Regions from separate parts of the Caballeronia sp. ATUFL_M2_KS44 genome, predicted to be linked through region 1. Evidence: riboswitches for the same ligand, from Rfam matches in the RefSeq annotation. Region 1 holds a riboswitch; the other holds the start of a gene.
What was found. Region 1 has a riboswitch for thiamine pyrophosphate ahead of NCR39_RS12140 (FAD-dependent oxidoreductase). Riboswitches for the same ligand answer to the same signal wherever they lie in the genome.
Positions count from the first base shown of each region.

Region 2: linked by a shared signal. The riboswitch ahead of thiC (phosphomethylpyrimidine synthase ThiC) and the one ahead of NCR39_RS12140 (FAD-dependent oxidoreductase) in region 1 are both predicted to bind thiamine pyrophosphate.

Region 1 covers NZ_JALQEA010000025.1:26,144-37,519, reverse strand. Annotated here, with positions in the region: gene NCR39_RS12165 (glutamate synthase-related protein) at 1-3,824, shown strand, start outside; gene NCR39_RS12160 (glutamate synthase subunit beta) at 3,901-5,367, shown strand; gene NCR39_RS12155 (DUF1828 domain-containing protein) at 5,420-6,205, opposite strand; gene NCR39_RS12150 (hypothetical protein) at 6,207-6,689, opposite strand; gene NCR39_RS12145 (ABC transporter ATP-binding protein/permease) at 6,828-8,570, opposite strand; TPP riboswitch at 8,843-8,955, shown strand; gene NCR39_RS12140 (FAD-dependent oxidoreductase) at 9,124-10,281, shown strand; gene thiS (sulfur carrier protein ThiS) at 10,301-10,498, shown strand; gene NCR39_RS12130 (thiazole synthase) at 10,520-11,329, shown strand; gene thiE (thiamine phosphate synthase) at 11,326-11,376, shown strand, end outside.
Region 2 covers NZ_JALQEA010000006.1:976,823-988,198, reverse strand. Annotated here, with positions in the region: gene NCR39_RS04625 (sensor histidine kinase) at 1-307, shown strand, start outside; gene NCR39_RS04620 (entericidin A/B family lipoprotein) at 478-612, shown strand; gene NCR39_RS04615 (DUF4397 domain-containing protein) at 788-1,567, opposite strand; gene NCR39_RS04610 (EamA family transporter) at 1,832-2,770, opposite strand; TPP riboswitch at 3,068-3,209, shown strand; gene thiC (phosphomethylpyrimidine synthase ThiC) at 3,334-5,265, shown strand; gene NCR39_RS04600 (YMGG-like glycine zipper-containing protein) at 5,484-5,696, shown strand; gene NCR39_RS04595 (hypothetical protein) at 5,884-6,438, shown strand; gene NCR39_RS29615 (hypothetical protein) at 6,719-6,847, shown strand; gene NCR39_RS04590 (L-lactate permease) at 7,003-8,604, shown strand; gene NCR39_RS04585 (DMT family transporter) at 8,709-9,638, shown strand; gene arfB (alternative ribosome rescue aminoacyl-tRNA hydrolase ArfB) at 9,760-10,167, opposite strand; gene NCR39_RS04575 (AAA family ATPase) at 10,185-11,376, opposite strand, start outside.

The DNA.
Region 1 (11,376 bases):
AGCTCTGGCCGCTGATCTATCCGGGCCAGTCGGACACGGCTTCGTTCGACAACTGTCTCGAACTGCTCGTGATGGCAGGCTACCCGCTCGTCCACGCGATGATGATGATGATCCCCGAAGCGTGGGAACAGCACACGCTGATGGACGACAACCGCCGCGCGTTCTACGAATATCACGCCGCGATGATGGAGCCGTGGGACGGCCCCGCCGCGATCGCGTTCACGGACGGCCGCCAGATCGGCGCGACGCTGGACCGCAACGGCCTGCGTCCGGCGCGTTACCTCGTGACCGACGACGATCTCGTGATCCTCGCGTCGGAATCCGGCGTGCTGCCCATTCCCGAATCGAAGATCGTGAAGAAGTGGCGCCTGCAGCCGGGCAAGATGTTCCTGATCGACATGGAGCAGGGCCGCATCATCGAGGACAAGGAGCTGAAGGACAACCTCGCGAACGCGAAGCCGTACAAGAGCTGGATCGACGCCGTGCGCATCAAGCTCGACGAAATCGAGCCGAAGGCCGAGGACGTCGAAACGCAGCGCCGCGAGGCCGCCGCGCTGCTCGACCGCCAGCAGGCGTTCGGCTACACGCAGGAAGACGTGAAGTTCCTGATGGCGCCGATGGCGCAATCGGGCGAGGAAGCGATCGGCTCGATGGGCAACGACTCGCCGCTCGCGGTCATGTCCAGCAAGAACAAGACGCTGTATCACTACTTCAAGCAGTTGTTCGCGCAAGTGACGAACCCGCCGATCGACCCGATCCGCGAGAACATGGTGATGTCGCTCGTCTCGTTCATCGGGCCGAAGCCGAACCTGCTCGACACCATCAACATCAACCCGACGATGCGCCTCGAAGTGTCGCAGCCCGTGCTCGACTTCAAGGACATCGCGAAGATCCGCGCGATCGATACGTACACCGGCGGCAAGTTCCGCTCGTACGAACTGAGCATCTGCTATCCGGCGGCGTGGGGCAAGGAAGGCGTGGAAGCGCGCATCGCGTCGCTGTGCGCCGAAGCCGTCGATGCCGTGAAGTCCGGCTACAACATCCTGATCGTGTCGGACCGCAAGATGGACCGCGATAACGTCGCGATTCCGGCGCTGCTCGCCACGTCCGCGATCCACACGCACCTCGTGCAGCACGGCCTGCGCACGAGCACGGGTCTCGTCGTGGAAACGGGTTCGGCGCGCGAAACGCATCACTTCGCGCTGCTCGCGGGCTACGGCGCGGAAGCCGTGCATCCGTACCTCGCGCTGGAAACGCTCGCGAACATGGCCGAAGGGCTGAAGGGCGACCTGTCGGCGGACAAGGCCATCTACAACTTCACGAAGGCAGTCGGCAAGGGCCTGCACAAGGTCATGTCGAAGATGGGCATTTCGACGTACATGTCCTACACCGGCGCGCAGATTTTCGAGGCGGTCGGTCTGTCGTCGGATCTCGTCGAGAAGTATTTCAAGGGCACGGCGTCGAAGGTCGGCGGCATCGGCATCTTCGAGGTGGCCGAGGAAGCCATTCGCCTGCATCGCGAGGCGTTCGGCGACAACCCGGTCCTCGCCAACATGCTCGATGCGGGCGGCGAGTACGCGTACCGCGTGCGCGGCGAAGAGCACATGTGGACGCCGGATGCCATCGCCAAGCTGCAACATTCGGCGCGCAGCAATTCGTACCAGACGTACAAGGAATACGCGCATCTGATCAACGACCAGACGCGCCGTCACATGACGTTCCGCGGCCTGTTCGAATTCAGGCTCGATCCGGCGAAGGCCATTGCGCTGGACGAAGTGGAATCGGCGAAGGACATCGTGAAGCGCTTCGCGACCGGCGCGATGTCGCTCGGCTCGATCAGCACGGAAGCGCACGCCACGCTCGCGGTCGCGATGAACCGCATCGGCGGCAAGTCGAACACGGGCGAAGGCGGCGAGGACGAAACGCGTTATCGCAACGAACTGCGCGGCATTCCGATCAAGAACGGCGACACGCTGCAATCGATCATCGGCAAGGAAGTCGTCACCGACATCCCGCTGAAGGACGGCGATTCGCTGCGCTCGAAGATCAAGCAAGTCGCGTCGGGCCGCTTCGGCGTGACGGCGGAGTATCTGTCGTCGGCGGATCAGATCCAGATCAAGATGGCGCAGGGCGCGAAGCCCGGCGAAGGCGGCCAGTTGCCCGGCCACAAGGTGTCGGATTACATCGGCAAGCTGCGTTATTCGGTGCCGGGCGTCGGGCTGATTTCGCCGCCGCCGCACCACGACATCTATTCGATCGAAGACCTCGCGCAGCTCATTCACGATCTGAAGAACGTGAATGCGTCGTCGAGCATTTCGGTGAAGCTCGTGTCCGAAGTCGGCGTCGGCACCGTGGCGGCGGGCGTGGCGAAGGCGAAGGCGGATCACGTCGTGATCGCGGGTCATGACGGCGGCACGGGCGCGTCGCCCCTGTCGTCGCTCAAGCACGCGGGCACGCCGTGGGAACTCGGCCTCGCCGAAACGCAGCAGACGCTGGTGCTGAACCGCCTGCGCGGCCGTATCCGCGTGCAGGCCGACGGTCAGATGAAGACCGGCCGCGACGTCGTGATCGGCGCGCTGCTCGGCGCGGACGAATTCGGCTTCGCGACGGCGCCGCTCGTCGTCGAAGGCTGCATCATGATGCGCAAGTGCCATCTGAACACGTGCCCGGTCGGCGTCGCCACGCAAGACCCGGTGCTGCGCGCGAAGTTCACGGGCCAGCCGGAGCATGTCGTCAACTACTTCTTCTTCGTCGCGGAAGAAGTGCGCGAAATCATGGCGCAACTGGGCCTGCGCAAGTTCGACGATCTCATCGGCCGCGTCGATCTGCTCGACACGAAGAAGGGCGTCGAGCACTGGAAGGCGAAGGGTCTCGACTTCTCGCGCATCTTCTATCAGGTGCCGGTGGCGAACGAAGTCGCGCGCAAGCACGTCGATGTGCAGGATCACGGTCTCGACAAGGCGCTCGATCACGTGCTGATCGAGAAGTCGAAGGCGGCGATCGAGAAGGGCGAGCACGTCTCGTTCATCCAGCCGGTGCGCAACGTGAACCGCACGGTCGGCGCGATGCTGTCCGGCCTGATCGCGAAGAAGTACGGCCACGACGGTCTGCCCGACGACACCATCCATATTCAGTTGAAAGGCACGGCGGGCCAGAGCTTCGGCGCGTTCCTCGCGAAGGGCGTGACGCTGGATCTCGTCGGCGACGGCAACGACTACGTCGGCAAGGGTCTGTCGGGCGGGCGCATCATCATTCGGCCGACGAACGACTTCCGTGGCAAGTCCGAGGAAAACATCATCTGCGGCAACACGGTGATGTACGGCGCGATCGAAGGCGAATCGTATTTCCGCGGCGTCGCGGGCGAGCGCTTCTGCGTGCGTAACTCGGGCGCGACGGCGGTCGTCGAAGGCACGGGCGATCACGGCTGCGAATACATGACGGGCGGCACGGTCGTCGTGCTCGGCGAGACGGGACGCAACTTCGCGGCGGGCATGTCGGGCGGTATCGCGTTCGTGTACGACCCGGACGGCACGTTCGCCGCCAAGTGCAACAAGTCGATGGTCGCGCTCGATCCGCTCCTGCAGCAAGCGGAACAGGAGCGCACGGTGGATCGCGCGCTGTGGCACACCGGCCAGACCGACGAAGCGCTGCTCAAGGGTCTCGTCGAGCGTCACTTCCAGTTCACCGGATCGCCGCGTGCGAAGGCGCTGCTCGAAAACTGGGATGCGTCGCGCCGTCAGTTCGTGAAGGTCTTCCCGACCGAATACAAGCGCGCGCTCGGCGAACTCGGCGCGAAGAAGGCGAAGGAAGCGCTCGCGGCCTAAGCTCGAAACAATTAAAGCAAGGCTCTCCGGTGCACGGCATCGGAGAGCGCGATCCTCACCAAATACAGAGAAAGAAATGGGCAAGGCAACCGGTTTTCTCGAGTTCGAGCGCCGCCACGAGGCGTACGAAGCACCGCTGACCCGCGTCAAGCACTACAAGGAATTCGTCGCCGCGCTGACCGACGACGACGCCAAGGTTCAGGGCGCGCGCTGCATGGATTGCGGCATTCCGTTCTGCAACAACGGCTGTCCGGTGAACAACATCATTCCGGACTTCAACGATCTCGTCTTCCGCCAGGACTGGAAAACCGCGATCGACGTGCTGCATTCGACGAACAATTTCCCCGAGTTCACGGGCCGCATTTGCCCGGCGCCGTGCGAAGCGGCATGCACGCTCGGCATCAATGAAGATCCGGTCGGCATCAAGTCGATCGAGCGCAAGATCATCGACAAGGCGTGGGAAGAAGGCTGGGTCGCGCCGCAGCCCGCGAAGCACAAGACGGGCAAGAAAGTGGCCGTCGTCGGTTCGGGTCCGGCGGGGCTCGCAGTCGCGCAGCAACTGGCGCGCGCGGGGCACGATGTCGTCGTGTTCGAGAAGAACGATCGCATCGGCGGATTGCTGCGCTACGGCATCCCCGATTTCAAGCTGGAGAAATGGCTGATCGATCGCCGCATGCGCCAGATGGAAGCGGAAGGCGTGTCGTTCCGCACGAACGTGTTCGTCGGCAAGGACGCGCTGCCTTCGCACATCGGCAACACGGCGAAGGAAAGCGTCACGCCGGAAGAGCTGAAGGAACAGTTCGATGCCGTCGTGATCGCGGGCGGTTCGGAAACGCCGCGCGACTTGCCGGTGCCGGGGCGCGAGCTGGAAGGCATCCATTACGCGATGGAGTTTCTGCCGCAGCAGAACAAGGTCAACGCGGGCGACAAGGTCGCGGATCAGCTGATGGCGAAGGGCAAGCATGTCGTCGTGATCGGCGGCGGCGATACGGGTTCGGATTGCGTCGGCACGTCGAATCGTCATGGCGCGAAGGACGTGACGCAGTTCGAGCTGCTCGCGCAACCGCCCGAGGAAGAGAACAAGCCGCTCGTGTGGCCGTATTGGCCGATCAAGCTGCGGACGTCGTCGTCGCATGAAGAAGGTTGCGAGCGCGACTGGTCGGTCGCGACGAAGCGCTTCGAAGGCAAGAACGGCAAGGTCGAGAAGCTGATCGCGGCGCGCGTCGAGTGGAAGGGCGGGAAGATGGTCGAAGTGCCCGGCTCCGAGTTCGAGATGAAGGCGGACCTCGTGCTGCTCGCGATGGGCTTCACGCAGCCGCTGTCGCCGGTGCTCGAAGCGTTCGGCGTGGACAAGGACGCGCGCGGCAACGTGCGGGCATCGACGGAAGGTGAGAAGGCGTACTACACGTCGGTCGACAAGGTGTTCACCGCCGGCGATATGCGGCGCGGACAATCGCTCGTCGTGTGGGCGATTCGTGAAGGACGCCAGTGCGCGCGGTCGGTGGATGCTTATTTGATGGGAAGTAGTGAGTTGCCGCGGTAAGGCTTGAAGGTGAGAAGTGAGAAGGCCACGCGCTTGCGTGGCCTTTTCGTTTCTATGCTGCGCGCATGCGGTGCTGGATCTTCTTCGCGAGCGACGCTTTTGCATCGAGCGAATCGACCATGTCGTTGGCCGCGTTCATGAGCCGGCGCAGATCGATGCTCGGAATGACGCTCGCATCCTGGAAGACGATGATCGAGTCGTAATGCGGGATGTATTGGTCGATATGCTGCAGAACAATGGTCGCCGTGCGCGCGCGCTCCTGATTCGGAACACCGAAGACGAAAAGCGGCGTGCGCGAGCCTCTCAGGAAAAAGTCGATCGGATAGTCGGCGGCATCCGGAACCTCCGGTGCATGATATTTCGGCACCACGTTGTCCGCGCCCACGATCTGCATCAGCCGGGCGTTCAGGTCGTCGAAGAACGTGGACGCGATGCGCGAGCGGGTCGAGCTTTTCAGATCGTTCACGCGCAAGAGCGCTTGTCCAAAACGCAGCAGCGACATGCCGAGAAACTGCTCGTCCGATTCGGCCACGATCTGGCCGTCGTCCGCCAGCCGCGCGCCGTATGCGGCGAGTGTCTTGTCGAGCAAGACGCGTCGCGGACCGCGCAGAAATGAACCTGAGTCTGAGTCGTAGGAGATGCGCATCAGCGTCGTGCCGGCATCTTCGATGCGCCAGCCGCCCATCGCTTGCCGCAGCCAAACGGTCACGTAATCGCCGTCGGGTTCCAGCAGGGGCATGGACAAGCGGAGGGCATCGCCGTCTTCAGCGACGTCGAGCTCCGAGCACCACGATTCGCAAAGCAGTCGCTTGATGGCGTCCGATGTATCGCGCGACATATCAGAACTCGAGTTCAGGTTGAAGGGGATGCAAGGCGAGCGACGCGATGCCACAGTCCTTGCACAAGCACTGGAAGGCGCCGTCGAGCGAATTGTAGCCGGACACCGCTTCAGCGAAACCGTCGGGGTCGAGGTCGGCGACGATATAGCGGTGCGTGGCGAGATGCCGGTGGCAGCCGGGCGGCACCTTCGTTCGCTCCAGTACGTTCCGGTGCGGATGGTACGGACCGTTATAGCGCGCGAGGACGAGCGTTTCTTCCGTCGGCCAGACACGCGCGAGTCCGGCCGAAAAGACGCTGCGATTCGTGAGCGAGATGCGCAAGAACAATCGATAGCTCTGCGTTGCATCGCGCGTGTCGTGAAGCATGAAGTTCCGTTCGCGATGCCCGCCTTTGGTCACCCACCGCGCACGCGGGTTGACGATGATCTTGGGCGCGCGGCGCATGGACTCGAGGTCATCGTCCGTCAATAGTTTCAGGTCCATCTGCTGTCTTTACGTCGAAGAGACGCGACAGTCTATGGCGCTGCGGTCGGCGGCTGTTCAACCGCACCTACAAATAAGAAAAACCGCACCGGCAATTGCTCGCGGGTGCGGCTTTTTTCAAATTCGACGATGCAGCGATCAAGCCTCCGCCATCGCCCTCTCGATCTCGATCCGGTAATCATGAAACAGCGCCACCGATTCCCGGTGCGCGACGCTCAGAATCGCCGCCTTCGGCAACCGGTCCACGAGCGTGTTGTAGATATGCAGTTCGTTATCCGCATCGAGCGCGCTCGTGGCTTCGTCGAGGAACAGGAAGTCCGGCTTGTGCAGCAGCACGCGCGCGGCCGCGAGCCGTTGCTGCTCGCCCGGCGACAAGCTCCGCGCCCAGTGCGCGTTTTCTTCCAGCCGATCGCCATACGCTTCCAGATTGCACGCGCGCAACACCTCGCGCGATTCCTCGTCGGTGAACGTGCCGCCCGGCGACGGATACGCCAGCGCCGCGCGCAACGTGCCGATCGGCAGATAGCTTTGCTGCGGGATGAACATCATCTTCGCGTCGACGGGCGCGTCGATCGTGCCGTCGCCGAACGGCCACAGGCCCGCGAGCGCGCGCATCAGCGTGCTCTTGCCCGATCCCGACGGTCCAACGACCAGCCAGCGCGATCCCGGCTCGATCGATACATCCGCCACGCGCGAAAGCGTCGTGCCGTTCGGCAACGCGAGCGTCAGATTGGTCGTCGTCAGCGAGGTCGTGCTCGTGTAATGCAGATTGATGCCGCCACGTTCCGTCGCGGGCGACGTTTCCTCGCGGATATGCGTCGAGCGCATCACGCGCTTGAATTCGCGCAGACGATTGACCGTGGCGCGCCATTCGACCAGCGTCGAATAACTGTTGATGAACCAGGAAAACGAATCGCTGACCGTGCCGAACGCCGATGAAATCTGCATCAGCACGCCGAACGAAAAGGCGCCCGCGAAGTAGCGCGGCGCGGCGACCATGATCGGGAAAATGATCGCGATCTGGCCGTAGAAACTCAGCACGAAGGTCATGCGCTTCGTGTACTTCATGATGAGCCACCAGTTGTCGCGGATGCGCTGGAAGATGGTCTTCGCGTTCGCGGTTTCGGTGGCGATGCCGTCGTAGAACGCAATCTGTTCCGCGTTTTCGCGCACGCGAATCAGCCCGAAACGGAAGTCCGCTTCCACCTTCTGCTGCTGATAATTGATCGACACCAGCGGATGCCCGACCTTCTGAATGATGAGCGAGCCGAGAATCGCGTACAGCGCCGCTGCCCAGACCATGTAGCCGGGAATCGTGATCGGCGTGCCGCCGAGCGAGAACGTGAGCGCGCCCGCGATCGTCCACAGAATCGTGATGAAGGTGACGAGCGTGACGAGCGTCGAAAGCAGATCGAGCGACAGCGTGAGCGTGGTCGTCGCGAAAGATTGCAGGTCGTCGCTGATACGCTGGTCGGGGTTGTCGGCGAGGCGATCGCGCTCGATGCGGTAGAACGCGCGGTCGCCGAGCCATTGTTCGAGATACCGGTTCGTGAGCCATTGCCGCCAGCGGAACGCGAGCATCTGACGCAGATATCGCCCGTAGACGGCGAGCAGGATGTACGCGAACGCGAGGCCGGTGAAGATCAGCAGCAAGTGCGGAAAATCGCGGACGTTCTTGTTCTGCAGCGCGTTATAGAAGTCCGCGTTCCAGCTGTTGAGCCGCACGTTGATCCACACGACGGTCATGTTGATCGCGATGATCGCGACGAGCAGCCCCCAGGCCAGCTTGCGTTCTTCGGATACCCAGTACGGCTTGATGAGGCTCCACGCCGAGACCTGATCCGCCTGCTGCTGCGTGTTTTCGGAATTTGTGTTGGCCATGACCTTTCTGCTGGTGCGCCGGCTTGCCGGCGGGTTGACACGTTTCGCGGCCGGATCGGGCATGGGCGCGAGAAGGTGATGTCGCGCGCGAGCCGCTTCCAGCCTCGCAGATTGTTGAGATGTTCTCTTAACTGCCGCTTAATACGGTGCGATCGTTCGATGAACCGCTTTCGGGGCATTGTGCCAGAGTGCCGCAGCCCGCGACCGATGCGGCCCGTGCGCGCGGGCAATCCCGGTTTGCAGCGGCTTTGCCTTTTATGCTCTAATGACCAACGGCGAAACAGGGGTGCTTCGCGCGCATCGGTACCGGGCGCGGCGAGGCTGAGAGAGACCCTTTGCACCCGATCCGGGTAATACCGGCGAGGGAAGTTTCCGGAGAACGCGCAATGCCTTGCGCCTTTCCTCCAGTTTCTTCCAGTCTTCCTTTCCGCCCGATGCGTCTTGCTTCGACGCCGGGCCGGTCTCTCCGCTGATTTCGTCGCTGGTTTCACGCAGGGGTGCGCGCTCGTTCGCGACGCCCGCGTACGCGCGTCGTCAAAGGAGACATCGGATTGTGAATAGCATCGATCAGGCCGCAGCGAACCAGCCCGATTTCGCCGTGATCGGCGGCGGGCTCGTCGGGCGGCTCGTCGCGTGGCAGCTCGCGGGCGCGGGCCACGAGGTCGCGCTGTACGAACGCGGCGACGAATCGGGCACGCAGTCGGCGGCGTGGGTCGCGGCCGCCATGCTCGCGCCGCTCGCCGAAGCGACGAGCGCGGAGCCGCTGGTCGTCGAACTCGGAGCGGCGTCGCTCGCGCGCTGGCCGGACGTGCTCGCTGCCTTGCCCGAGCCGGTTTTCTTCCAGCAGAACGGGACGCTCGTCGTCTGGCACGGCGCGGATCGCGCGGAGGCGCCGCTTTTCGAGCGCCGCTTGCGCGCGAACGCGCCCGCCGCGCTGCTCGACGGCGGTTTCGTCAGGCTCGCGGGCGCGCAAGTCGCGCAGGCGGAACCCGCGCTCGGCACGCGTTTCGCGCAAGGCTGGCTGCTGCCGCACGAAGGCCAGCTCGACAACCGTCAGGCGCTGAAGGCGCTCGCGGCGGGGCTGGCGGCGCGCGGCGTGCGCACGCACTGGAACACGCCCGTCGATGCGATGCCCGACGCGCACTGGATCATCGATTGCCGCGGACTCGGCGGCAAGCCCGCGTGGCCCGCGCTGCGCGGCATTCGCGGCGAAGTGGCGCGCGTGCATGCGCCGGGCATCGGCTTGACGCGTCCCGTGCGGCTGCTGCATCCGCGTTATCCGCTCTACATCGCGCCGAAAGAAAACGACCTCTACGTGATCGGCGCCACCGAAGTCGAAGGCGAAGACATGTCGCCCGTGAGCGTGCGATCGGCGCTCGAATTGCTGAGCGCGGCGTTCGCCGTGCATCCGGGCTTCGGCGAGGCGCGCATCCTCGAACTGAATTCGCAATGCCGGCCGACGCTGCCGGACCATCGGCCGGCCATCGTGTGGGACGGCGCGCGGACCGTTCGCGTGAACGGGCTGTATCGGCACGGCTTCATGATCGCGCCCGAAGTCGCGGATTCGGCCTGCGCGCTCGCGGATGCGCTCATCGGCGAGACCGTGCGCGACGCCGCTTCCTTCGACGACTTCCGCCGCCGCGCGCGCTGGTCCGAACTGCTGCACGGCGCGTTCGAGACGGCGACCGTCGCGACCGTCGCGACCGTGTGACGGACATTTGAGACAAAGCATGGACATCCACATCAATCAGCGCGAATTCATCTTGCCCGATGCGGCGACCGTCACCGACGCGCTCGCCGCGTTCGGCGCGAAGCCGCCGTTTGCCGTGGCGCTGAACGGCCAGTTCGTCGCGCGCGGCGAGCACGGCACGAAGACGCTTTCGCCGGGCGACAAGCTCGACATCGTTTCGCCCGTCGCGGGCGGCTGAGTCCAATACAGGGACACGATCATGACCACACAATCCGCCGCCGACGCGCTCACGCTCTACGGCCAGACTTTCCCGAGCCGCGTGCTGCTCGGGACATCGCGTTATCCGTCGCTGCAGTCGCTGTCGGATTCCATCGACGCCGCGCGTCCCGGCATGGTGACCGTCGCGCTGCGCCGCCAGTCGGAGACCGGCGAGGCCGGCTTCTTCGATGTCCTCAAGCGCCACGGCGTCGCGCTCCTGCCGAACACGGCGGGCTGTCAGAGCGTCGACGAAGTGCTGACGACCGCCTACATGGCGCGCGAAGTGTTCGATACGCCGTGGATCAAGCTCGAACTGATCGGCGACGACTACACGCTGCAGCCCGACCCGATCGGTCTCGTCGAAGCCGCCGCGAAGCTCGTGCGCGACGGCTTCAAGGTGCTGCCGTACTGCACCGAAGATCTCGTGATCGGCCGGCGTCTGCTCGACGCGGGTTGCGAAGCGCTGATGCCGTGGGGCGCGCCCATCGGCACCGGCAAGGGCGTGACGAATCCCTACGGCCTGCGCACGTTGCGCGAGCGGCTGCCGGACGTTCCGCTGATCGTCGATGCCGGCCTCGGCGTGCCGTCGCATGCGTGTCAGGTGATGGAGTGGGGCTTCGACGGCGTGCTGCTCAACACGGCCGTCTCGCAGGCGACGTTTCCGCCGCAGATGGCGCGCGCGTTCGCGCTGGGCGTCGAGGCCGGGCGCACCGCGTTTCTCGCCGGACCGATGGCCGAGCGCGACAGCGCGCAGGCGAGCACGCCGGTCGTCGGCATGCCGTTCTGGCATCAGGACGGAGGTGCGGCATGAGCTTGCTCGGACGCGAAGTGTTCTGGCCGCCGGCGGACGAACTCACG
Region 2 (11,376 bases), on a different contig from region 1:
CGTCGCGCAGGAAACGCTCACGAACGCGGCGAAGTACGCGCGCGCGAGCCGCATCCGCGTCGCGCTGACGATGGATGCGGCCGTCGTGTCGCTGCATATCGCCGATGACGGCGTCGGCATCCGTCCGCAGGATCTGAAGCGCACGCAGACGCATGGGCTCGTCGGCATGCGGCAGCGCGTGTCGGCGCGCGGCGGACGCTTCGAGATCGAGCGCGCGAAACCGCATGGCACGAGCATCAGCGTGTCGATGCCGCGCGAGCGCGTTCATGGCGATGCGGATCACGCGCCGGCGCGCTCCGCCGCGTAGGACGATGCCGACGCCAAGTACGGATCAGGCCGACAAAAAAAACACAGGCGTGCCTACAGCCGAGCCCTGTCCGCTTTTTTTATGATTGTTCACACCGGTGAGGCCCGTCGAACGATCAGCGGCCAATCCAGACACGATCAACCACGCCATTCACTTCAAGGGGAATGAACATGACTCGAATCATCGCTTTGCTGCTGATCGCCGGCACGGCCGCGCTCGCGGGCTGCAACACCATTTCGGGCGCAGGCCAGGATCTCTCGAAGGGCGGCCAGGCCATCTCGAACTCGGCGGAAGAGCACAAGTAAGCCAGCCGGTCTTCGACTCGATTTAAGCGTAGTTCCCTGTCTTTCCCGCCGCCTTGCGCGGCGGGATTTTTTTGTGCGCGCGCTTTTGTAATGGCGTTTTGCATCGGCGCTGCGGAAAAAAACCGCCCGATTACTCGGGCGGTTTTTTATCGCTCGGATAACGCGCAGCGATCGCTTATTGCGTGTCCGGCAAATCGATCGCCGGCTGCTGCGTATTGCCGCCTTGCGCCACCAGAACGCGAATCTTCTCCGGCACGATCTGCGATGCCGCGTCGCCCGCCGGCAGCGTCGTCACGAGCCAGTCCGAGTTGTTGCCGAGATTGAACGACGCCGACTTGTACACCGGCGTCTTCGTTCCCGGCAGCGTCGCGATGAGTTGATACGTGCTGCCCGACACGTAGAGCGAATCCTGCGTCGAAGCAGGCACTGCGTTCTTGTACGCGACGCCCGCCATCGTCGGGCTGACCGCCGTGATGTCCGCGCCCGGCGCGACGAGGTAGAGGTCGAGATTCGGCGCATTCGTCGACGCGTTGAAGGCCCGCACGCGCGCGCTGTTCGAAAGCAGGCCCTTGTCGAACGGATCGTCGATGACCGCGATGGACGGCACGAGCCCCGCTTCCGGCAGCGCGATCACGGTGTATTCGTGGCCCTTCGCCGCATTGTTGATGGTCGTGTCCGTGGCGAGCTGGGTGGTCGTGTTGACGGCGGCGTAGGAGAAGTTGTGCTGGCCGATATCGATATTCGCGAAGTTCGTCACGGCCTTGTACGCCAGATTCGGTTGCAGCACCTTGCCGTTATCGTAGAAGTCGACGTTCGGCCCGCTCGGAAGCGCGTGGACGAAATGCACCTGAGCCTGCGTGAGACCGAGTTCCTTGCCGACATCATCGGATCCGCCGCAAGCGGACAGGATCGAAGCGACAGCGGCGAGCGCCGTGGCGGTACGGATGAGCTTCATGTGCCACCTTCCTTTTTTGATTGTTGACCTTTGGATGGCCGCGGCGACGCATCGAACTGCACGGAAGATGCGCGAATCGCGGGTGCCGGACATGAGCAACACCTATGCCCCGGCACGGTGCGCGAACGCGTCGAATGAGCGGAAAAGCGTTGCCGGGCAAGGCTCCGCCATTCATTAGAGGAATCGCTCGGGACGATTTTCGGCGATGCCAAAAGCGCGAGCCGCCCACGCGGCGGCTCGTTTATTACAAGAAGGGAAGGAAAATCAGGCGAGCCCGCGCCGGCGGCGCTCGAACCAGAACGACAACCCGACGCTCGCCAGAATCACGACAGTCGCGATGACCGTCCAGCGCGTGATCGCCTCGCCGAGCAGCAGCGCGCCGAGCAGCACCGCGACGACCGGATTCACATACATGCAGCTGCTCGCGATGATCGGGCTCGTGTGGCGAATGAGAAAGCCATACGCGACGTAGGCGGCCATCGTGCCGATCAGCATCAGATAGACGAACGAGAACGCCGGCACCCAGCCGAGGCTCGTCAGCCGCTCGCCCGACAGGAGCGCGACGCCGGTGGAAATGGAACCGCCCAGGCCGATCTGCAGCGCAGTCGACACGAAAAGATCCGACGGCAGTTTCAGGCGGCTTGCGAGATGCGCGCCGCCCGACCAGAAGATTGCGCCGCAGAGAATCGCCACGCTGCCGGCGGTCGCGCCCGAGCCCTGATTGCCGTGATTGAGCAGCACGATGCCGGCGAGCCCAAGGCCGACCGCCACCCACTCCCCTTTCGCGATGCGCCGGCCGGTGAGCGCGGCGATGATCGTCGCGAAGAGCGGCACGGTCGCGACCATCACGGCGGCGGTGCCGGTTTCGACCGTGCGCATGCCGTACGCGAGCATCCCGCTCGACAAGCCGACGAGCAGCGTGCCGACGATCGCGGCGTTGCGCACTTCGGCCATCGTCGGCCAGACGGGCTGGCGGCGCGCGGCGAGCGCGAAGAGTCCGATGCCCGCGAACAGATTGCGCATGCCGGACAGCAAGAGCGGCGGAAACGATTCGAGCGAAAGGTGCACGGCGAGATACGTCGAGCCCCAGACGACATACACGACGGCGAGCGCGAACGCGACCTGTCCCTTACGGGAGCGCGGCGCGCGAAACGGAAAGCGGTCGGGAAGCGAGAACGGCAGACGCGGCGGCGAGGCGGACATGCATCACTCCGCGAAAGCCGCGCCGCATGCGGCACGAACGGGACACATCGGACGGCTGGCGGTGCGACGCCTGCAAAGCGCGGCAGGACGAAGAAAACACGACGGCATGATGAAGCGATGGAAGGCGATCGAGAGGCAACGTGCGGCGGCGGCAGTCGCGAAACCGCGCTTTGGGGTAAGTCCCTCTGGGGTAAGTACCTAAAACGCGGCGCTCGCCATTATGCAGGAACGGCGAAACGTGAAGCGGGCAAATCGTCGATGGTTGCCAACACGCCACGGTGCGGTGTATGGTGGCGGCTGCTAACGCGGGGGTCCTGCGCTGCACATCGCGATTCGAGTCCGGCATGACCGGTTGAATCGCCCGTGTATCGTGGGTGAGAAATACCCTTTGAACCTGATCTGGATAATGCCAGCGCAGGGAAGCGTTCGGGTTCGACGGTTTCGCCTCAGACCACTTCTTCCGAACCCGCACCTTTCCGTCTCGTTCCTCCCTGTTTAGCTCCTGAGTCAGCCGTGCGTTACGCGCGCGCTGGAATTTCGTCCCTGCAGGAGACATACAGCACATGAATGCCAACCCGAAGTTTCTGTCCGAAAACGCCGTTGTCGATGCAGCCGCCATCGCGCCGCTGCCGAACTCGCGCAAGGTCTACGTGAGCGGATCGACGCCGGACATCCGCGTGCCGATGCGCGAAATCACGCAGTCCGACACGCCCGACGGCTTCGGCGGCGAGAAGAATCCGCCCGTGTACGTGTACGACACGTCGGGTCCGTACACCGATCCGGACGCTTCCATCGATATTCGCAGCGGTCTGCCCGCTTTGCGCGGCGAGTGGATCGCCAAGCGCGGAGACACCGAGGAACTGAGCGGCCTGTCGAGCGAATTCGGCCGCGAACGCGCCGCCGATCCGAAGACCGCCGAGCTGCGCTTTCCCGGACTGCATCGGCATCCGCGCCGGGCGCTGGATGGCAAGAACGTCTCGCAGATGCACTACGCGCGGCAGGGCATCATCACGCCGGAGATGGAGTACATCGCGATCCGCGAAAACCAGCGCCGCGCCGAATACCTCGAAAGCCTGCGCACGAGCGGCCCGAACGGCGAAAAGCTCGCGAAGATGATGGGCCGCCAGCACGCCGGCCAGGCCTTCGGCGCGGCGGCATTCGGCAAGGATGCGCTCAAGGAAATCACGCCCGAGTTCGTGCGCGAGGAAGTGGCGCGCGGCCGCGCGATCATCCCGGCGAACATCAATCACCCGGAAAGCGAGCCGATGATCATCGGACGCAACTTCCTCGTGAAGATCAACGCGAACATCGGCAATTCGGCGGTGACGTCGTCGATCGGCGAGGAAGTCGACAAGATGACGTGGGCGATCCGCTGGGGCGGCGACACGGTCATGGATCTCTCGACGGGCAAGCATATTCACGAAACGCGCGAGTGGATCATCCGCAATTCGCCGGTGCCGATCGGCACGGTGCCGATTTATCAGGCGCTCGAAAAGGTCAACGGCAAGGCCGAAGACCTGACGTGGGAGATTTTCCGCGACACGCTCATCGAGCAGGCGGAGCAAGGCGTCGATTACTTCACGATCCACGCGGGCGTGCGTCTGCAATACGTGCCGCTGACGGCGAATCGCATGACCGGCATCGTGTCGCGCGGCGGCTCGATCATGGCGAAGTGGTGCCTCGCGCATCACAAGGAAAGCTTCATTTACGAGCACTTCGAAGACATCTGCGAAATCATGAAGCAATACGATGTCTCGTTCTCGCTCGGCGACGGCCTGCGCCCCGGCTCCATCTACGACGCCAACGACGAAGCGCAGCTCGGCGAACTGAAGACGCTCGGCGAGTTGACGCAGATCGCGTGGAAGCACGACGTGCAGGTGATGATCGAAGGCCCCGGCCATGTGCCGATGCAGCTCATCAAGGAAAACATGGACCTGCAACTGGAATGGTGCGACGAAGCGCCCTTCTACACGCTCGGGCCGCTGACCACCGACATCGCGCCGGGCTACGACCACATCACGTCGGGCATCGGCGCCGCGATGATCGGCTGGTTCGGCACCGCGATGCTCTGCTACGTCACGCCGAAGGAGCACCTCGGCCTGCCGAACAAGGACGACGTGAAGGAAGGCATCATCACGTACAAGCTCGCGGCGCACGCGGCGGATCTGGCGAAGGGTCATCCGGGCGCGCAGGTGCGGGACAACGCCTTGTCGAAGGCGCGCTTCGAATTCCGCTGGGAAGACCAGTTCAACCTCGGCCTCGATCCGGACAAGGCGCGCGAATTCCACGACGAAACGCTGCCGAAGGATTCCGCCAAGGTCGCGCATTTCTGCTCGATGTGCGGCCCGCATTTCTGCTCGATGAAAATCACGCAGGACGTGCGCGATTTCGCGGCGAAGCAAGGCGTGAGCGAAAACGAGGCGCTCGCCAAGGGCATGGAGACGAAGGCGATCGAGTTCGTGAAGAAGGGCGCGGAGATTTATCAGCCGACTTGACGCTGATGCTGCTTTTGCGTTGATTTCGCGTTGATTCGATGTTGACGGCGGCCTGTCGCACTGTGCGTGCGGCGGGCCGTTTTCATTCGGGCTTGGCTGGCGGTTCCGGGGAATCGGGCACCTTTCCTGCTGTAAGTCGCATGAACCGGCGAGACTTTGCGGCGCCGTTCCACGCGAGCCGCAGCCGATTCACCTCAACATCGTATTGGAGAGTCGACATGAAAAGCATCAAACAAATCGGCGCCGCTGCAATGGTCGTTGCACTCTTTGCAGGCCTCACCGGCTGCGACAGCATGAACACCCGTCAACGCGATACCGCGATCGGCGCGGGCGTCGGCGCAGCGGGCGGCGCGGTGATCGGCGGCAGCGCGCTTTCGACGCTCGGCGGCGCGGCGGTCGGGGGAGTCATCGGGAATCAGGTAGGCAAGTAACGAGACCACGCACAGGCGGCGCGGCGTTCATCGCCTGCGCCGCTGTTTCAGGACTGTTACAAGACGCCGCATCGCAATACTTTTTCACAGAAGCTCGGAAGCGCGGCGCAGTGCGTTCGAGTAAGCTCCTCTTGAACGGACCGGTGCGAGCCAAGAGTCCGGCAAGCATCACGCAAGGAGCAGCACCATGATCCCCGCCCGCTTCACCATCACCTCTCTCGCTTCCGGAACCCGGGCGATCGTCGCGGCGCTCGCCACGGGCGTCATCGTCGGCGGATGCTACTACCCCGCTTATCCCGACTACCCGGCCTATTACTATCCGACCGTGCCTGCTGCCTACACGCAGCGCGAGTTTGCCGTGCCGCCGCAGGGTGCTTCAGGCGCCGCGGCGTCTGCCGCGCCGGGCGCCACGTATTCGACCGCGCAGGTCGAATACCAGTACGTGGCCGCATCGCCGAGTGCGGACTATTACGCCGTGCCCGCTTATCCGTACTACGCGCCTTATCCGGCCTACGCCGCTTATCCCGCGTATCCGCCGTATTACGGCTGGGGCTATCCGGCAATCTCCATTGGCTTCGGATACTGGGGCGGCGGCGGTTGCTGCTGGGGACACGGCTGGCACGGCGGCGGATGGCATGGCGGCGGCGGATGGCACGGCGGCGGCACTTCATGGCAGGGCGGGCACGGCGGCTACGGCGGATATGGCGGCGGATACGGTGGTGGCCACGGCGGCCGTCACTGACTCGCGTAAACCATGTTTCGCAGGCGATACAAACAAAACCCCGCTAAACGGCCGCCTATTCATCTGACGTAACACTTCTGCAACATTTTCCGACGCGATCCGTCGAACGATCCGGTTCGCGTCCGGCTTTCCCGTCCGCACGACAAAGCTCCTCCCTTTTCCGACAAGGCTTCGCCCGATTTCGCCAGACAATTGGCACGGTTCTGGCTAATCACCGTCGCAATTCGCACGACGCGACGGCACGCCCGCTGTCGCGAACCTTCGTTCTCGGGGATCGGACATGATGGCCTTTGTGTTTTTCCTGCTCTGGATGCTCGCTTCCCTCGCGCTCCTGACCGTCTGGGTGTTCCGGCAAACGCCGCAATCGGGCAACGACGCCCCCGCGCCCGGAGCAGCCGTCGAGGGCTGAGCGCTTTTCCGCTTGACGGAGGCCATCGGTCACCTATTCTTAGTCTGCGCGTTAGGCAACCGCTTAAGGCCGCGGAAGCATCGGCTCGCGACGCGCATCGCGGCTCGACGCCGCCTGCGTATAAGAATGCGACGCCTGTCGACAGGAGACCTCCGATGTTCCATCAGCTGCTCACCCCCGTCGCGAATTCGCTCGCGCTGTCGTTCATCGTCGCTGCGCTGCCGATCGCCGTCGTGCTCGCGCTGCTCGGTTGGGCGCGGCGTCCCGCGTGGCAGGCATCGCTCGCCGGGCTGGTCGTCGCGCTAGTCATCGCGGTGGCCGCCTGGCATTTTCCGATCGGGCTCGCGCTCGATTCCGTCGCGGCCGGCGCCGTGTTCGCGCTGTGGCCGGTCATGTGGATCGTGTTCGCCGCCATCCTGCTGTACAACGTCGCGCAACGCTCCGGCCGCTTCGAGGCGTTCCGCGTATGGATGGTCGAGAACCTGCCGAACGACAGGCGTATCGTGCTCGTCGTCATCGGCTTTTCGTTCGGCGCGCTGCTGGAAGGCATTTCCGGTTTCGGCACGCCTATCGCCATCACCAGTTCGCTGCTGATCCTGCTCGGCTTTCCGACGCTCGAAGCGCTCACGTTCACGCTGATCTTCAATACCGCGCCGGTCGCGTTCGGCGCGCTCGGCGTGCCGATCACCGTGCTCGGCGCGGTGACGCATCTTCCGACCGACGCGCTCGCCAAGATGGTCGGCCGCCAGTTGCCGTTCTTCGCATTCTTCCTGCCGTTCTACGTGATCGGCATCTACGCCGGTTTCCGCAACATGATGCGCGTGTGGCCGGTGCTGCTCGTCTCGGGCGGGGCGTTCGCGCTCACGCAGTACGTGACGTCGAACTACATCAGCTATGCGCTCACCGACGTGCTGTCGTCGCTCGTCTCGCTCATTTTGACGATCGCGTTCCTGCGCGTCTGGAAGCCCGTTACCGACGAACGTTTCGCCGTGAACGTCGACCGGCTCGGACAGACGCGCGGAACGATTTCGGGCGGCCAGGGCTGGCTGCCGTGGATCGTGGTGTCGGTGGTGGTGATCGTGTGGACGGTCGCGAAGATCTTCCTGATCGGCGACGTGAAGATTGCGTGGCCGGGTCTCGACAAGGCCGTCTACATCACGCTGTACAACCAGCCCTACGGCGCGATCTGGGACTTCCAGCCGCTCGCGACGGGCACCGCGATTCTGGTTGCGTCGATCATCACGGCGGCGCTCGTGCGGCTGCCCGCGCGCGAGTACGGCGCGGCGATCGTCGATACGTGGGTGCAGACGCGCATCGCCATTCTCACGGTTGCGACCATCGTCGGACTCGCCTACCTGATGAACTACTCGGGCATGAACTACACGCTGGGCCTCGGCGTGGCGTCGGTCGGGCCGTTCTTCCCGCTCGTGTCGGCGTTCCTCGGCTGGGTGGCGGTGTTCCTGTCCGGCAGCGATACGTCGGGCAACGCGCTCTTCGGCAATCTGCAGGTGGTCGCGGCGCATCAGCTCAATCTGAATCCGGTGCTGATGGCGGCGACGAATTCGTCGGGCGGCGTGATGGGCAAGATGATCTCGCCACAAAATATTTCAACCGGCGTCGCGACAACCGAACTCAAGGGCAAGGAAGGTCTCGTCTTCGCGCGCACGTTCAAGCATTCGATACTGCTGACGGTGATTCTCGGCGTGCTCGTCTGGCTGCAGCAGAACGTGCTGACGTGGATGATTCCGCCGCACTGAATTCCCGCTTCTTGCGGTCTCGTTCCACGCGCGTTCTTTCACGCGCGATGCGGTGCTAACATGCGCGGACTTTTTTCATCAGCAGTCTTGAAGTCCGCATCGTCATGTCCATCGCCAATTTGTTGCAATTGATCGTCCTCGCCGCGCTGTGGGGCGCATCGTTCCTGTTCATCCGTGTCGGCGTCGTGGAGTTCGGCGTCGCGCCGCTCATGGCGGTGCGCGTCGGCATCGGCGCGCTGTTTCTCGTCGCGATGCTGCTCGCACGCCGCAACGTCGCCGCCTCGCTCGCGACGATGCGCAAGCGCGCGCTGGCGCTCTTCGTCGTCGGCATTCTGAATTCGGCCGCGCCGTTCTGCCTCTTCGCGTTCGCGGAGTTGACGCTATCGGCGGGCGCGACGTCCGTCATCAACGCGACGACGCCGCTCTGGGGCGCGCTCGTCGCCTACGTGTGGCTGAAGGACCGGCTGACGACGATGCGCACCATCGGCATGGCGATCGGTTTCGCGGGCGTGCTGCTGCTCGTGTGGAACCAGATCGCGACGGGCGGGCCGGCATCGGGCGGGCTGCCCGTTCAGGGCATGCTGGCGGCGGCTGCGGCGCTCGCGGCATCGGCGCTGTACGGTGTGGCGGGCAATTTCGCGAAGAAGTATCTGATGGACGTCGACGCGGCGACGAACGCCGCCGGCAGCATGATCGGCGCGACGATCACGCTCGCGCCGATCGCCCTGCTGACGTGGCCAGCGACGCCGGTGTCCGTGCACGCGTGGTCGGCGGTGATCGCGCTGGGCGTGTGCTGCACGGGCATCGCGTATTTCCTGTATTTCCGGCTGGTGGCCGCTGCGGGACCGGCGCGCGCGATGACGGTCACGTTCGTGATTCCGCTTTTCGGGATCCTTTGGGGCGCGGTGTTTTTGCGCGAACACGTGTCGGTCGCGATGCTGGAAGGATGCGCGGTCGTGCTCGTGGGGACGGCGCTCGCGACCGGAATCGTGAAGCAGGTGCCGTTTCTCGCGCGACGGGGAATGGTGCGGTGACGTGATGGCGGCTCGTCGTCGCGGCGAGGCGTGTTGTCGCTGATGCCGCTCGCGGCCGTGTACATGCGCGGCCGCGTTGTCGGAAACCGCGCCGCGCGCATTCAGCCCAGCGCCCGGCAAGCTATTCCCCCCGCACCGCCCCGCGCCCCGCCTTGACCGCTCCCCGCTTGATCTTCCCTTCGACCCGACGCACCTGCGACGCCCGCGTCGGCTTCGTCGCGATCCGCTTGCGCCGCGTGACGCTCACGCTGCGGATCAGCTCGTCGAGCCGCGCGAGCGCCGCCGCGCGGTTCATGTCCTGCGTGCGATGCTCCTGCGCCTTGATGACGATCACGCCTTCGCGCGTGACGCGGCTATCGGAAAGCGCGAGCAGCCGCGCCTTGATGTGCTCCGGCAGCGACGAGGCTCGGATATCGAACCGCAAATGAATCGCGCTCGATACCTTGTTGACGTTCTGGCCGCCCGCGCCTTGCGCGCGCACGGCCGTCAGCTCGATTTCGCCGGGCGGCACCATGAGGCTATCGGACATGGTTCAGACTCCTCCATTCAGGACCGCCGCTGCGAGCGGGTCAATCGCGCCAGGCGCGCCATTCGCGCGGCGAGACCGGAATCGCGACGCGTCGGCGTATCGACGGCCTGCGCGAAAATCGCCGCAGAACCGATGACTTCGATGCGACGCTTCGCCCGCGTGATCGCCGTATAGACCAGCTCGCGCGACAGCACGCGCACGAAGCTGCCCGGCAACACGAGCGCGGCCTGTTCGAATTCCGAGCCCTGCGATTTGTGGACGGTCAGCGCGAACGCCGTGTCGTGCGGCGGCAGCGCGGCGGGCGACACATAGCGAAGCGAGCCGTCCGCCATTCGAAACGCGACGCGCAGCGCGCCGTTCGCGCCCGGCAGCGCAATGCCGATGTCGCCGTTGAAAAGTCCGAGCGCATAGTCGTTGCGCGTGACGATCACTGGGCGTCCGGCAAACCATTGTGCTCCGAGGGCAAGCGCAATGCCCGCCTGCTCACGAACCTTGGACGCAATGCGCGCGTTCACTTCATCGACGCCGCGCGGGCCTTTGCGGGTCGCGCACAGCACACGGAAGCGGTTGAGCGCGTCGAAGAGCGCGGCTTCGTCGGCTGGCGCGCGCTCGTTTCGCAGCAGCGACGCGAGCGCGTCGGCGTACGGTGCGAATCCCTTCGCCAAGTGCGCGAGCGTGCGGTCCGAGAGCGTCGCGTGGCCGTCGTCGAAGAGGACGGCGCCGGGCGCTTCCGATGCCGTGGACGGCGTTGCGTCGAGCGTATTGAGCGCGGCTTTCGCATCGCCGTTGCGGATCGCGATCGACAAGCGCCCGATCGCGGAATCCAGCCCGAAGCGATAGTTGCGCGCGAGCCAGACGACGCAATCGGTGAGCGGGGCCTTGTCGTTTGGTTCGTCGTCTGCGTCGCGCGACGTGTCGCCGATGGTCGCGAAAAGGTCCGCGTAGCCTTCGTCGTCCGCGTTCGATGCCTCGTCGCTCGTGTAAGCGTCGTGGTCCGCGAAAAGATCGGCGTAGCCTTCGTCGTGCGCTTCGCTACGGCGATGTGCAGGGTCCGCTCGGCCGGCCGGATCGTCTTCGCTTGCGAACAGGTCGTCGAATGCGTCGGGCGCCGGCTCGCGTGCATCACCGGCACGCGTGTGCGTCGCGTTGACCGACGGCAACGCCGCCCGCAACCGCGCCAAGTCCACGCCCAACGCCCCCGCGATGCGC